2 regions of the Bradyrhizobium sp. 153 genome follow, and region 2 is predicted to be linked to the other one. Evidence: predicted binding sites of a transcription regulator. Region 2 holds the regulator's gene; the other holds the start of a gene.
The links. The regulator PhoB, encoded in region 2, activates phosphate uptake and scavenging genes when phosphate is short. The targets are predictions, from matches to a motif close to TGTCATNNANCTGTCAT.

Region 1 (7,609 bases), on a different contig from region 2:
CGATATGAGCATGCAAGACACTGCATCGTCGGGCGTCGCGCTGTGGCGCCTCGTCGCCGACGGCATCGAGCGCGGTATCGCCGACGGCCGCTTTGCCGCCGGCGACAAATTACCGGGCGAGATGGAGATCGCGGAAACCTACCGCGTGAACCGCCACACCGTGCGGCGCGCGCTGGCCGCGCTGGCCGAGCGCGGCCTGGTCCGGGCCGAGCGCGGCAGCGGAACCTATGTCGAGGCGCAGAGGCTGGCCTATCCGCTGCGCTCGCGCACCCGGTTCTCCGAGATCGTCGGCGCCGGCGGCCGCGAGCCGCGCGGCCAGTTGATCGAGACCTCCAATGACGTCGCGACCCGGGAGCTGGCGCGCGAGCTCGGCTTGAAGGCCGGCGCGGCGCTGCTGCGGATCGAGGCGATCCGCCTCGCCGATCGCACGCCGATCTGCGTCTCCACCACCTGGCTGTCGGCTGAGTTGTTTCCGGGCGCAGGCGCCGTGTTCGCCGCGACGCGCTCGATGACGAAGTTGCTGGAGCACTACGGCATTCGCGACTACCGCCGCGGCGCGACCCGGATAACGGCCGGCATCATCGACGCGACTGACGCCGCCCGGCTCGATCTTGCACTGGGACGACCGATCCTGGTGGTCGATGCCACCGACCACGCTCTCGACGGCAAGCCGCTGGTGACCAAGCACTCGCGGTTTGCAGCAGAGCGGGTGGAGTTTTTGGTGGACAACGGGTGAGCTGCCGCCCTCTTCCCCTCTCCCCTTGTGGGAGAGGGTGGCTTGCCGCGCAGCGGCGAGACGGGTGCGGGTTCTCTCCGCGAGTGCGGCTCTCATTTGAATGCGCGGAGACGGCCATTATCCGGCGCTTCGCGCCCCCTTCTCCCACAAGGGGAGAAGGGAAGAAGACTGCGGCCGTTAAGCGATAGCCCTTCGTCCGATAATCGCAAAGCGCAGCTTGCCGGAAATGAAATCGATCGCGGCAACCGCGACCAAGATCATCAGGATCAGGAACGACACCTTCTGCCATTCCAAGACGCGGATCTGCTCGGCGAGCTGGAGGCCAATGCCGCCGGCGCCGACGATGCCGATGATGGTGGCCGAGCGGGTGTTGGATTCGACGAAATAGAGCACCTGGCCGGCGATGACAGGCAGGACCTGCGGCAGCAGCCCGAAGCGGATCTCGTGCAGCGCGCTGCCGCCGGAGGCGCGGATGCCCTCGACCTGCTTCTGGTCGGCGCCCTCGATCGCCTCCGAGAACAGCTTTCCGAAGGCGCCGAAATCCGACACGGCGATGGCGAGCACGCCGGCGAACGGGCCGAGCCCGACCACATTGATCCACACCAGCGCCCAGATCAGCGTGTCGACGCCGCGGATCGAATCCAGCAAGCGACGAACGGGAAAGCGCAGGATCTTCGACGGCACCACGTTGCGCGCGGCCAGCAGGCTCACCGGCAGCGCGAACAGCGCCGCCAGCGTCGTGCCGAGTAGCGCGATCGACAGCGTCTCGCCCAGCGCCTTCAGATAGACCGGCAACGAGGAGCCGGGATCGGGCGGGATCATCATCAGGCTGATCCAGCCGAGCTGGCTGAGGCCTGCGAGGAACCGTGACGGCGAGAAATCGAGATCGACCAGACCATAGATCAGGATCGCGAACGCCGCGACGATCATCGCCGGCGTTGCAAGCCGCGCCGAGGCCGGCCGGTTGAACACATCGGGGTAGCGGGCGCGGATCTCTCGCGTCTCGACTTGCTGCGGCCCGGTCACGTCCGCGCCTCCTTGCCGAACAGCCGGCCGCGCAGCCATCCGGTGGTGATGTCGATGATGAAGACGGTCACGATGATGGTGACCAGGATCGCGCTGACGTCGGAGTAATAGAACTTGCGGATGGCAACGACGAGCTCCTGGCCGATGCCGCCGGCGCCGACGAAGCCCATCACCGAGGCTTCGCGCACGTTGATCTCGAAGCGCAGCAGCGCGTAGCTGGCATAACTCGCGGTGACCTGCGGCACGATTGCAAAGCGCATGCAAGACAGCCAGCTCGCCCCGGTCGAGCGGATGCCTTCGACCGGCTTCATGTCGGCGTTCTCGACGATCTCCGAGAACAGCTTGTCGAGCGCGCCGGTGGAGTGGATCGCGATCGCGAGCACGCCCGCCATCGGACCTAACCCAAAGGCGATCACGAAGATCAGCGCGAACACGATGCCGGGAACGGTGCGGGCGAATTCGAGCAGGCGCCGCACCGCAAAGCGCAGCCAGGGCGCAGGCGAAGTGTTCTCCGCCGCGAAGAAGTTCAGGGCAAAGGCGAAGGTGGCGCCGATCAGCGTGCCGACATAGGAGATCAGCAGCGTCTCGCCCAGCATCTTCAACCATTTGCGCCAGCCCCAGAGCCACTCGCCGAGATCAGTCCAGACCCGCTGGCCGCTGTCGAGCGTGAAGATGCGATCGAAATAGCTGATGAAGTTGCCGAAATAGGTGAACAGCGTGCGCAGATTCACTTCGGCGCCGATCGCTGCGAGAATAAGCGCAGCGGCAAAGATACCGGCTCCCAACAGGAGGCGCCATCGCCTGCGCGCGACCGCCTGGCGATAGGCGGCGTTGAGCACGGCAAGCTGCTGCTCGGGGAGGATCGAAACCGCGACGGTCATCTGGTCAGAACAAGTGGTCGATCAAAGAGAAAGAGCCGGGTCCATCGACCCGGCTCCAGTGCATAGTCCCAAAAACTCAGGACGCCTTCTTCTTACGCAGCGCATCGACGAACTTGATCAGCTCGATCGTGCCATCCCAGTCCTTGGTGGTGGCGGGATGAAAGCCCTTCTTCTGGCCATCGGAGAGACGGTCGAACGCGGCCTTGTCCTTGGCCGGCGCATCGAAGAATGCCTTGGCGATGGCGGCCTTGGCATCCTCCGGCAGGTCGGAATTGTAGGCATAAGGGCCGTTGATGATCGGCGCCGACTTGTGGATGATGCGGAAATCGTCCTTCTTCATCGCCGAGCCGTCGGTGTTCTTCAGCATGCCCTTGGTCAGCATCTGCGCCAGCGTGGAATCGTCATCGCTGGTCCACTGGTTGGCGGCAACGTCGACCGTGCCCTGCGCCAGCGCCAGCATCGCATTCTCGTGGCTGCCGGTGAAGACGACCTTGCCGAAATAGGTGTCGGTATCTGGGATGCCCATCTTGTCGAGTTCGAAGCGCGGCACGTTGTTGCCGGAGGTCGAGTTCGGGTCGACGAGGCCGAGATTCTTGCCCTTGAGGTCATCGACCTTCTTGTAGGGGCTGCTCGCCTTGACGAAGAACACCGAATAATAGCCGGTCGAGCCGTCCGCGTTGATGTCGTTGGCGAAGGCGTCGGTCTTGACACCGGTCAGACGGGCGCGGGCGAACGAGGCCGAGCCGTAGCTCGCGATCTGGATGTTGCCGGCACGCTGGCCTTCAATGACGGCTGCATAGTCGTTGGCGATGCGCAGCGTGACCTTCACGCCCAGTTCCTTGGAGAGATAGCTCACGAACGGCGCCCAGCGCTCGGTGACGCCGGAGGCGTTCTCCGCCGGCACGACCGCGAAGGTCAGCTCGGGATATTTGGCTTTCCAGTCGTCCGCCGAGGCGGAGGTGGCAAAGGCGAGCGCGGCGACGCCGGCAAGGATTAATCTGCGAGTGATCATGGTACCCTCTTCATCGGTTGGGGATCGCTTGACGCAAAGACTTGAGTAAAAGAGGCGAGGCTCAGGCCGCCGCGGCCGTCCCGAGCGCCGGAACGCCCTCGGGCGCCGGGATGGGCATGCCGCCCATGACGTCGGCGGCTTCGAGATCGTAGAGCTCGCGCGCCACGTGATCGGTCAGCGCGGCCGGCGCGCCATCGAACACCACGCGGCCCTGCGCCATGCCGATCAGGCGGTCGCAATAGCTGCGCGCCAGATCGAGCGAATGCAGATTGCAGAGCACGGTGATGCCGAAATGCTTGTTGATGCGCAGCAGCGCATCCATCACGATTTTGGTGTTGCGCGGATCGAGCGAGGCAATCGGTTCGTCGGCGAGGATGATGTCGGGCTGCTGGACCAGGGCGCGGGCAATCGCCACGCGCTGCTGCTGTCCGCCGGAGAGCTGGTCGGCGCGCTGGGCGGCGAGCGCGGCGATGTCGAACTGCTCCAGCGCGGACATCGCCAGCGCCTTATCCTGCTCGGGCCAGAGCTGCGACAGCGAGCGCCAGGCGGGCATCGTTGCGAGGCGCCCCATCAGGACGTTGGTGAGGACATCGAGCCGGCCGACCAGGTTGAACTGCTGGAAGATCATTGCCGAGCGCGCCCGCCACTGCCGCAGCTCCTTGCCGCGCAGCGCGGTGACATCGATGCCGTCGAACAGGATGCGGCCCTCGGTCGGCGTCGCCAGGCGGTTGATGGTCCGCAGCAGGGTCGACTTGCCGGCGCCGGACCGTCCGATCACACCGACGAAGCCGCCCGGGGCAACTTGAAACGAAGCGTCGTCCACCGCGGCCTTTGCGCCGAAGCGACACGTCAGACCTTCCACGACCAGCATGCAGGGCTCCAGATTAATCGGACCCACCGCTAACGCCGGCGCTTAACACTTGTGTGACATCCGCGTTGCGGTGCGGCGATCCAACACACGTCATCCCCTGTCATCGCCACGTCATGACGTTGTCATCAAAGCATTGTCATCAAGCCGCTCCAAGAAAAATGCCCCACCCTCGCGCTTCGGATGCAACATGGCCGCCAAAGCTCTTTCGATTCAGCCGACCATTGATCCCTCGGCCAAGCTGCACGAGGCCAGGCTCGGCGCCTACACCGAGGTCGGCGCGCGCACCGTACTGCATGAAGTGGCGATGGGCGATTACTCCTATGTCGTCAACGATGCCCAGATCACCTACACCACCATCGGAAAGTTCTGCTCGATCGCGGCAATGACGCGGATCAATCCCGGCAATCATCCGATGCATCGTGCGACCCAGGCGCATTTCACCTACCGTTCAAGCGCCTATTTCGAAGGTGAAAGCGACGACACCGAGTTCTTCGACTGGCGCCGCCAGCATCACGTCCATGTCGGTCACGATGTCTGGATCGGCCACGGCGCGATCGTGCTGCCCGGCCGCAATATCGGCACCGGCGCGGTGATCGCGGCGGGCGCTATCGTCACCAAGGACGTGCCGGCCTACACCATCGTCGCCGGCAATCCGGCGCGCATCGTGCGGCGGCGGTTCTCGGAGCAGATCGCCGGCCGGCTCGCCAAGCTCGCCTGGTGGGACTGGGATCACGACAAATTGCGTGAAGTGCTGCCCGATTTCCGCAAGCTCGGGATTGAAGATTTCCTCGCGACATACGAAGCACGGGCGAGCTCTTTCACCGGTTCTCCTGCCAGCAAACCAAGCGCGGTCGCGTGACAGACATTTTCCTTGAAGGCGGCCGGGTCCTGATCGGCGCCGGGCTCGTCGAAACCTCACTTCTCGTGTCCGGAACGGACATTGCGTTGGTCGATGTCCCTCGCGGCCGCGCGCGGCTCGCTATCGATGCCCGCGACCTGCTGGTGCTGCCAGGCATCGTCGATCTGCATGGCGATGCCTTCGAGCGCCAGATGATGCCGCGCGCCGGCGTCGATTTCCCGATCGACGTCGCGCTCGCCGACAGTGATCGTCAGGCGATCAGCAACGGCATCACCACGGTGTTCCACGCCACGACCTGTTCGTGGGAGCCTGGCTTGCGCAGCGCTGACAATGCGCGCGGCCTGATGGAGGCGATCGAGCGGCAGCGTCCGCAATTCGCCGCCGACACCCGCTTCCACCTGCGGCACGAGACCTACAATCTCGATGCCGAGACCGAGATCAGCCAGTGGCTCGCGGAAGGCCGCGTCGACCTGTTCGCCTTCAACGACCACATGGACGGCACGGTTGCGGACATGGCCAAGCCGCGCAAGCGCAACCGCATGGTGGAGCGCACCGGCCTATCGAGCGAGGAATTTGACCGGCTGGTCGAACGTGTGGTGGCGCGCGCCACCGACGTTCCGGCGTCGGTCTCGCGGCTTGCGGCGGCAGCCCGCGCCGCCGGGGTGCGAATGCTCTCGCATGACGATGCGACGCCGGCGATGCGCCAGGAGTTTCGCGATCTCGGCGCGTTGATCGCCGAGTTTCCGATCAACGAGGAGACAGCGCGGGCGGCAGCAAGCCACGGCGACGCCATCGTCTATGGCGCTCCCAACGTCGTGCGCGGCGGCAGCCATACCGGCTGGACCAGGGCGTCGGACATGGTCGCCAAGGGTCTCTGCTCGGTGCTGGCCTCGGACTATTACTATCCGGCACAGCTGCTGGCCGCATTCCGGCTCGCCGCCGACCGCGTGCTGCCGCTGGAGCAGGCCTGGGATTTGGTCTCTGCCGGACCTGCGCGTGCAACCGGCCTTACCGATCGCGGCGCCATCGCGGAAGGGCGCCGCGCCGACATTCTTTTGGTCGACGACAGCGTGGAGTTGCGGCCGCGGCTAATCGCCGTGATATCAGGCGGCAAGCTGGTGCATCTCACCGATGCGACGCGGCTGCTCACAGCAGCAGCGGCGGCGCCGCGCGAGGCTGTCGTTGCGGCTTAAATTGGTTATGCTGAGGCGATGACAGGTTTTCCCCGCTACGCGATCTATTTTGCGGCCGACGCCCACAGCGCCCTCTCCCGCTTCGGCGCCGAGCTGCTCGGCTACGATGCCTACACCGGCGACGAAGTGCCGTTTCCGCGCGAGGCACTGGATGTCGCGCCGGACTGGCGCGATATCAGCGCCGATCCCCGCAAATACGGTTTTCACGCCACACTGAAGGCGCCGATGATGCTGGCGCCGGGCAAGAGCGAGGCCGAGCTCGCGGCGGCCTGCGCGGCATTTGCTGGTAAGGAGCGACCGATTCCGGCGATACGACCGGTCGTCGATTCCATAAGCGGCTTCATTGCCGTGATCGCGGCCGAGCCGGTCGATGCGCTCCAGCAGCTCGCCGCCGATTGTGTCAGCGAATTCGACTCGTTCCGCGCCCCTCTGAGCGCGGAAGATCGCGCGCGTCGCAAGCCCGAGAAACTGAGCGAGCGGCAGCGCGATTACCTCGACCGCTGGGGCTACCCTTACGTGATGGAAGAATTTCGCTTTCACATGACCCTGACAGGACGGCTGGACGCAGAGCGCCGCGGGCCCATTCTGGAGATGCTGCGGAGCAGGTTTGCAGCGCTAGGATCCAAGACGCTCGTGATCGACCGCATCGTACTGTTCAAACAGGACGACGCGAAGGCACGCTTTCGCATCGTCGGCGAGTGGGCTTTGACGCGCTAGGCTTCACCGCCAGCTCGAGACATTGAAGGCGAGCGCCACGATCCCAACCACGATGAGGCTGGTTGCCCAGATCACATCCAGATTGAACCAGCTTCGCGAGACAAGCCTCAATCCCAGATAGCGGTAGACCAGCCACGCCAGACATCCGCCCGCGCTGATCATGGCGGCAACGTGCACCACAGACACCAGCACCGCCATCCCGAGACTTGCCTTCACAAGATTTGCCTTCATCAGCGCGCCGGCGGCCGCATGGCCGGCATCGAGTTCGAAGGCCTGGCAGAGACCGAGATAGATCGGCACGAGCATCAAGGCGG
Region 2 (7,609 bases):
TCATGGCGGAGGATGCGGCGAGCATGCGCTTGAGCTCCGACAGCGGGAGCTCGTTGATGTCGAGGAAGTGCTTTGGCGAATTGCTCATCAGCTTGCCGCCCGCTTGGTCTGACTGCACGAGATCGCCGCGCAGGCGCGCTCGAGCCGCCCGACGCTGTCCTCGATCTCGGCTTCGGTGACGATCAGAGGCGGTAGGAAGCGCACCACATTGTCGCCGGCGCCGACGGTGAGCAGCTTTTCGTTGCGCAGGGCGGTAACGAGATCACCCGAAGGCACGACCGCCTTGATGCCGATCAGGAGCCCCTCACCACGGACTTCGCTGACGACATCAGGATAGCGATCGATCACCGAGGCGAGCTTCTGCTTGAGCAGCAGCGACATCCTCTGCACGTGATCGAAAAAGCCGGGCTCGAGCATGACGTCGAGCACGGCGTTCGCAGCGGAAATCGCGAGCGGATTGCCGCCGAAGGTCGAGCCGTGCGAGCCGGGCGTCATGCCGGAGGCCGCTTCCGCGGTGGCAAGACAAGCGCCGATCGGGAAGCCGCCACCGAGCGCTTTCGCCAGCGACATCACGTCGGGGGTGACGCCGAGACGGCGATGCGCGAACAGATCGCCGGTGCGGCCCATGCCGGTCTGCACCTCGTCGAACGCGAGCAACAGGCCCTTCTCGTCACAGAGCTGACGCAGCGCCTTGAGGAAGGCGGGTGTTGACGAACGCACACCGCCCTCGCCCTGGATCGGCTCGATCAGGATGCCGGCGGTCTGCGGACCGATCGCCTTCTTCACGGCCTCGATATCGCCATGCGGGACCTGGTCGAAGCCATCCATGGGCGGGCCGAAACCTTCAAGATATTTTGCCGAGCCCGTCGCCGCCAACGTCGCCAGCGTGCGGCCGTGGAAGGCGCCTTCGAAGGTGATCATGCGATAGCGATCGGGATGGCCTTTGGCCGCATGATAGCGCCGCACGACCTTGATCACGCATTCCAACGCTTCGGCGCCGGAATTGCAGAAGAACACGAAGTCCGCGAAACTTTCGTTGCACAAACGCGTTGCAAGCCGTTCGCCATCGGGACTCTGGAACAGGTTCGACATGTGCCAGAGCTTGGTCGCCTGCTCCTGCAATGCCTTGACCAACGCAGGATGGGCGTGGCCGAGCGCGTTCACGGCGACGCCCGAGGTGAAATCGAGATAGCGATCGCCATTGGTCGCGATCAGCCAGCAGCCTTCGCCGCGCTCGAAGCCAAGGTCCGCCCTGGCGAAAACGGGAAGCAGATGCGGCGCGGCGCTGTTGGTCATGACCATCACTTGGATGTTGCATTTGGACGTTGAGACCTGCCTGGCATGCCTTGCGCAGCGCACCATTGACCGGTCCGGAAAACGAAACGTGCCGCCTTTTAAGGGCGGCACGCGTCACCATCTTATGCCTGGCAAGACGGGTGTCAATGCCGCCCGGAAAGCCTCGCGAAACGCGAAATCCGTAGTCTTGCGGTGCCGATCTTGCGGGGTTTTCACCACGGAACATGTGGAAGCGAGTCGGCGGACTCTTGCGCGGGAGTCACGCCATATTGTAGCGTTTGGACTGTCAGATACGACATCTCGTGCAGCGGTTCTGATCCCAAGAGTCCTCATGTACCGGCGTAAACGTTCGGGCGTCAGTCACGCGCCCGGCGAGCCTTAAGGGATTCTGACGGCACGGGTTTTTCAAGGCTTAAGCATTCGCTGTGAGGCCCCAGGATGGCGGCGCGCAACGAGGGAAAGGGTGCAATGACGGTTTTGACCTGGTCCGACGATCGCGTCGAGCAGCTGAAAAAGCTCTGGGAGGCCGGACTTTCGGCCAGCCAGATCGCGGCCGAGCTCGGCAATGTGACCCGCAATGCCGTGATCGGCAAAGTGCACAGGCTCGGCCTGTCGGGCCGCGCCAAGAGCCCTTCATCGGCAGCGCCGCGGCCGCGCAAGGCGCGGCCCGCGCAGCATATGATGCGGGTGACCCGGCCGATCTCGCGCGGCAACACCGCGCTGGCGCAGGCCTTCGAGGTCGAGGTGGAGGCCGAACCGGTCACCTACGACAACGTGGTGCCGATGAGTCAGCGGCTGTCGCTGCTGGAATTGAACGAGGCGACGTGCCACTGGCCGGTCGGCGATCCCTCCAGCCCGGACTTCTTCTTCTGTGGCGGCAAGGCGCTGTCAGGCCTGCCCTACTGCGCCCAGCACTCGCGCGTCGCCTATCAGCCGGCAGCGGATCGCCGGCGGGCGGCACCGAAGCCGAGCACGCGGTGATTATTTCCTGAGATCGAACCGGCAGCCGTCACGCGGTGACGGCGCAACAAACCCGACGTCGTCCCGGACAAGCGAAGCGCCGGACCGGGACCGATAGCCACCGCAAGCCGTGGTTACGGGGACTCGGAGTTACCTTTTCGCGCAACAACCACGTCCTGTGGCTATGCGTCCGGATCGGCGCTTCGCTCCGGACAACGCTGCGCGTTGCCGGGAGCTACGCTTGTCCGGGACGACGACCGAGCTTGGTGACGCAGTTGGGCCTACGTCTGCTCCGCCTTTGCAAACCGATCATCCAGCGCATAACCCGCGCCGCGGACGGTGCGGATCGGGTCCTGCTCGCGGCCGAGATTGAGCAGCTTGCGCAGGCGGCCGATATGGACGTCGACGGTGCGCTCGTCGATGTAGATGTCGCGGCCCCAGACGCTGTCGAGCAGCTGCTCGCGCGAGAACACGCGGCCGGGATGCTCCAGGAAGAACTCCAGCAGGCGATATTCGGTCGGGCCGAGATCGATCGGCCGGCCCGAGCGCGCGACGCGGCGCTTGTCGCGATCGAGCTCGATGTCGCCATAGGCGAGCACGGTGGCGAGCCGCTCGGGGCTTGCGCGCCGCAGAAGGCCCTTCACGCGCGCGAGCAGCTCCGGCACCGAGAACGGCTTGACGATGTAGTCATCGGCGCCGGTCGCAAGACCCCGCACCCGCTCGCTTTCCTCGCCGCGCGCGGTCAGCATGATGATCGGGAGCTGCTTGGTCTCGGGACGGGTGCGCAGCCGCCGACACAACTCGATGCCGGACAGTCCCGGCAGCATCCAGTCGAGCACGATCAGATCGGGGATGTGTTCCTTGAGGCGGGTGTCGGCGTCGTCGCCGCGCATTACCGTCTCCACGTCATAGCCGTCGCCTTCGAGGTTGTAACGGAGAAGCTCGGTGAGAGCTTCCTCGTCCTCAACCACCATAATGCGTGCGCCCATGTTGTCGTCGCTCCCTAGGTATTCGGTACCGTCGTGGCGAAGGTCGTCATGTCGCCCTTCGGCCGCTTGTCGGTGATCGCCTGCCCCTCGATCATGTAGAACACGGTCTCGGCGATGTTGGTGGCGTGATCACCGATGCGCTCGATGTTCTTGGCGCAAAACATCAGATGGATGCAGAACGAGATGTTGCGCGGATCCTCCATCATATAGGTGAGGAGCTCGCGGAACAGAGAGGTGCAGATGGCGTCCACTTCCTCGTCGCCCTTCCACACCGCCATCGCCGCCGGCAAATCGTGCGCGGCATAGGCATCCAGCACCGACTTGACCTGCTGCTGCACGAGGTCGGTCATGTGCTCCAGGCCGCGGAACAGTTTCAGCGGATGGAAGTCCGTCTCCAGCGCCGCAACGCGCTTGCCCATGTTCTTGGCGAGGTCGCCGATGCGCTCGAGATCGGTGGCAACGCGCATGGCGCCGACGATCTCGCGTAAATCCACCGCCATCGGCTGGCGGCGGGCGATGGTGAGCACGGCGCGCTCCTCGATGCGCTTCTGAAGCGCGTCGAGCTCGGCATCGGTGGTGACGACGCGCTGGCCGAGCGCGACGTCGCGGCGGATCAGCGCGTCGACGGAATCGACGATCATGCGCTCGGCGATGCCGCCCATCTCGGCGACGAGGCGAGTGAGCTCCTGGAGGTCGGTATCGAAGGCCTTTGCGGTATGTTCAGTACCCATGTCCCGTCTCCTCAGCCGAACCGGCCGGTGATGTAATCCTGCGTACGCCGGTCGCTCGGCGACGTGAAGATCTTGCTGGTGTCGTCGAACTCGATCAGCTCGCCGAGATACATGAAGGCGGTTTTATCAGAGACGCGCGCCGCCTGCTGCATGTTGTGGGTGACGATCGCGATCGTGTAGTTCTCGGACAATTCCTGGATCAGCTCCTCGACCTTGGCGGTCGAGATCGGGTCGAGCGCCGAGCAGGGCTCATCGAACAAGATCACTTCGGGCCGCACCGCGACCGTGCGGGCGATGCAGAGGCGCTGCTGCTGGCCGCCGGAGAGCGACAAGCCGGACGCGTTGAGCTTATCCTTGACCTCGTTCCACAGCGCGCCGCCGCGCAGCGCCTTCTCGACGCGGTCGTCCATCTCGGACTTCGAGATCTTCTCGTAGAGGCGGATGCCGAAGGCGATGTTCTCGTAGATCGTCATCGGGAACGGCGTCGGTTTCTGGAACACCATGCCGACCCGGGCGCGCAGCAGGTTGAGGTCCAGCTTGGGATCGAGGATATTGGTCTGGTCGAGCAACAGCTGGCCGGTGGCGCGCTGGCCCGGATAGAGATCGTACATCCGGTTGAAGATGCGCAGCAGGGTCGACTTGCCGCAGCCCGACGGGCCGATGAAGGCCGTGACGCGGTTGGTGCCGAGGGCCAGATTGATGTTCTTCAGCGCGTGGTGCTCACCGTAGTAGAAATTGAGGTTGCGCGCGGTGACCTTGGCAGGCGCCTCGGGTAGCGGCTGTGAGCCGGGATGAACGGTCGGCGCACTTACGGAAACAGACATTTCACTCATTTTGCAGTCCTCTCGGCGCCAAGGATGCGCGCGCCAATGTTCAGGGCAAGCACGGTCAGGGTGATGAGCAGCGCCCCACTCCAGGCGAGCTGCTTCCAATAGGCGTAGGGGCTCTGCACGAAGTTGTTGATGGTGACAGGCAGGTTGGCCATCGTCTTGTCGAGGCCGAGGCTGAAGAACTGGTTCGACAGCGCCGTGAACAGCAGCGGCGCGGTCTCGCCGGCGACGCGCGCAGTCGCCAGCAGCACGCCGGTGATCAGGCCGGAGCGCGCGGCACGATAGGCGATCCGTTTGATCACCAGCGAGCGCGGCAGGCCGAGCGCGCTGGCAGCCTCACGCAGCGGGTTCGGCACCAGCAGCAACATGTCTTCGGTGGTGCGCACCACGACCGGGATCACGATCACGGCGAGCGCCAGCGCGCCGGCGATCGCCGAGAAGCCGCGCATCGGCACCACCACCGCGCCGTAGATGAACAGGCCGATGATGATCGAAGGCGCCGAGAGCAGGATGTCGTTGATGAAGCGGATCACCGAGGTCAGCTTGTCGTTGCGGCCGTACTCGGCGAGATAGGTGCCGGCGAACAGGCCGAGCGGCGCGCCGATGCCGACGCCGATCACGGTCATGATCAGCGAGCCGACGATGGCGTTGAGCAGGCCGCCCTCGTTCGATCCGGGCGGGGGCGTGTTCTCGGTGAAGACCTGGTAGTTGAGCCCGGCCAGGCCATTGTAAAGCAGCGTGATCAGAATCAGCGCGAGCCAAGTGACGCCGAAGGCGGCGGCTGCGATGCAGAGACCGCGGATGACGATGTCCCAGCGGCGACGGCGCGAATAGATCGGGTTCATGGCGTCACTTTCCGGCCTTGGTTTCCAGCCGCATCAGCATCAGCCGCGCGGCCGCGAGCACGAAGAACGTCAGCACGAACAGGAGCAGGCCGAGCAGGATCAGGCCGGACTGGTGCAGGCCGTCACTCTCGGCGAATTCGGAGGCGATCGCCGCCGAGATCGTGGTGCCCGGAGCGAAGATCGACGAGGAGATGCGGAACGAGTTGCCGATGATGAAGGTCACCGCCATCGTCTCGCCGAGCGCGCGACCGAGCGCCAGCATGACGCCGCCGATGATGCCGACGCGGGTGTAGGGGATCACCACGCTGCGGACGACTTCCCAGGTGGTGCAGCCGACGCCGTAGGCGGCTTCCTTCAGCACCGGCGGCACCGTCTTGAACACGTCGACCGAGATCGAGGTGATGAAGGGCAGCACCATGATGGCGAGGATCAGCGCGGCATTGAACAGGCTGAGATAGGACGGCGGACCTGCGAAGATCGCCCCCAGCACGGGGACGCCGTCGAAGACCCTGATCATGAACGGCTGGAAGGTGTTGGCCAGGAACGGGCCCAGCACGAAGAAGCCCCACATGCCGTAGATGATCGAGGGAATGCCGGCGAGCAGCTCGATCGCCATGCCGATCGGGCGGCGCAGCCATTGCGGGCAGAGCTCGGTGAGGAAGATCGCAATACCGAGACCGACCGGAATGGCGATCAGCATCGCGATGAAGGAGGTGACGAGCGTGCCGTACATCGGCCCGAGCGCGCCGAGCACGGGCGGATCGGCCGACGGCGCCCAGCGCTGCGTCCATAGGAACGAGAGGCCGTATTCCTTCATCGCGGGGAAGGCGCCAACGATCAGCGAAATGATGATGCCACCGAGGATCAGCAGCACCGAGATCGCGGAAAGTCGCGTGATCCAGTAGAAGGTGACGTCGCCGAGCTTGAACGCGCTCAAGGCCTTGGCGCGGTCATACGGTCCGGCGTCGTCGATTACGTCGCTCTGAACGGCCATCTCTGCCACGCCGATCCCCTGTACCCAGATTTATAGACGCTTGTTGCCGGTCCCGCGCCCCCGACACAGCACGACGCTGATCGGGGCCCGGTTGTTGTCCCGGCGCAGCGCAGCAGCATTTCACGCTGCTGCGCGTCCGGGACATGAGAGCCGTTCGCCTCAGCTCTTGATCTCGGCGGCCCAGGTCTTCTCGATCAGCTGGACGACGCTGTCCGGCATCGGGATGTAGTCGAGTTCTTCAGCCGCCTTGCCACCGTTCTTGAACGCCCAGCGGAAGAACTTGATGGCTTCCTGGGAGGCGGCCTTGTCGGTCGCAGACTTGTGCATCAGGATGAAGGTCGCCGCCGTGATCGGCCAGGACTTCTCGCCCGGCTGGTCGGTCAGGATGACGTAATAGCCGGGAGCCTTGGCCCAGTCGGCGTTGGAGGCGGCGGCCTGGAAGGCCTCGACGGTCGGCTGCACCGGCTTGCCGGCCTTGTTGACGAGACCGGTGTAGGTCAGCTTGTTCTGCTTGGCATAGGCGTACTCGACATAGCCGATCGAGTTCTTAGTCTGGCTGATGTTGCCCGACACGCCTTCGTTGCCCTTGGCGCCGACGCCGACCGGCCACTCCACCGCGGTGCCTTCGCCGACCTTGCTCTTCCAGTCCGCGCTGGCCTTGGAGAGATAGTTGGTGAAGTTGAAGGTGGTGCCCGAACCGTCGGAACGGCGGACCACGGTGATCGCCTCCGCCGGCAGCTTCACGTTCGGATTGAGCTTCTTGATCGCGGCGTCGTCCCATTTGGTGATCTTGCCGAGATAGATGTTGGCCAGCGTCTCGCCGTCGAACACCAGCTCGCCGGGCTTCACGCCCTCGAGGTTGACGACGGGGACGATGGCGCCCATCACCATCGGCCACTGCACGAGACCGTCCTTCTCGAGCTGCTCGGCCTTGAGCGGCGCGTCGCTGGCGCCGAAGGTCACG

Region 1: phnC (phosphonate ABC transporter ATP-binding protein) is a predicted target of PhoB. The motif match lies at 4,636-4,652, and genes of this name have one in related genera.

What each region holds. Positions count from the first base shown of each region.
Region 1 covers NZ_JADPKH010000082.1:221,181-228,789, forward strand. Annotated here, with positions in the region: gene phnF (phosphonate metabolism transcriptional regulator PhnF) at 5-736, shown strand; gene phnE (phosphonate ABC transporter, permease protein PhnE) at 914-1,762, opposite strand; gene phnE (phosphonate ABC transporter, permease protein PhnE) at 1,759-2,643, opposite strand; gene phnD (phosphonate ABC transporter substrate-binding protein) at 2,720-3,655, opposite strand; gene phnC (phosphonate ABC transporter ATP-binding protein) at 3,717-4,526, opposite strand; gene IVA91_RS20385 (chloramphenicol acetyltransferase) at 4,714-5,385, shown strand; gene IVA91_RS20390 (alpha-D-ribose 1-methylphosphonate 5-triphosphate diphosphatase) at 5,382-6,578, shown strand; gene IVA91_RS20395 (DUF1045 domain-containing protein) at 6,597-7,295, shown strand; gene IVA91_RS20400 (hypothetical protein) at 7,299-7,609, opposite strand, start outside.
Region 2 covers NZ_JADPKH010000037.1:259,912-267,520, reverse strand. Annotated here, with positions in the region: gene argF (ornithine carbamoyltransferase) at 1-88, opposite strand, end outside; gene IVA91_RS11010 (aspartate aminotransferase family protein) at 88-1,296, opposite strand; gene IVA91_RS11005 (GcrA family cell cycle regulator) at 1,765-2,277, shown strand; gene phoB (phosphate regulon transcriptional regulator PhoB) at 2,538-3,245, opposite strand; gene phoU (phosphate signaling complex protein PhoU) at 3,260-3,976, opposite strand; gene pstB (phosphate ABC transporter ATP-binding protein PstB) at 3,988-4,809, opposite strand; gene pstA (phosphate ABC transporter permease PstA) at 4,806-5,651, opposite strand; gene pstC (phosphate ABC transporter permease subunit PstC) at 5,656-6,645, opposite strand; gene pstS (phosphate ABC transporter substrate-binding protein PstS) at 6,805-7,609, opposite strand, start outside.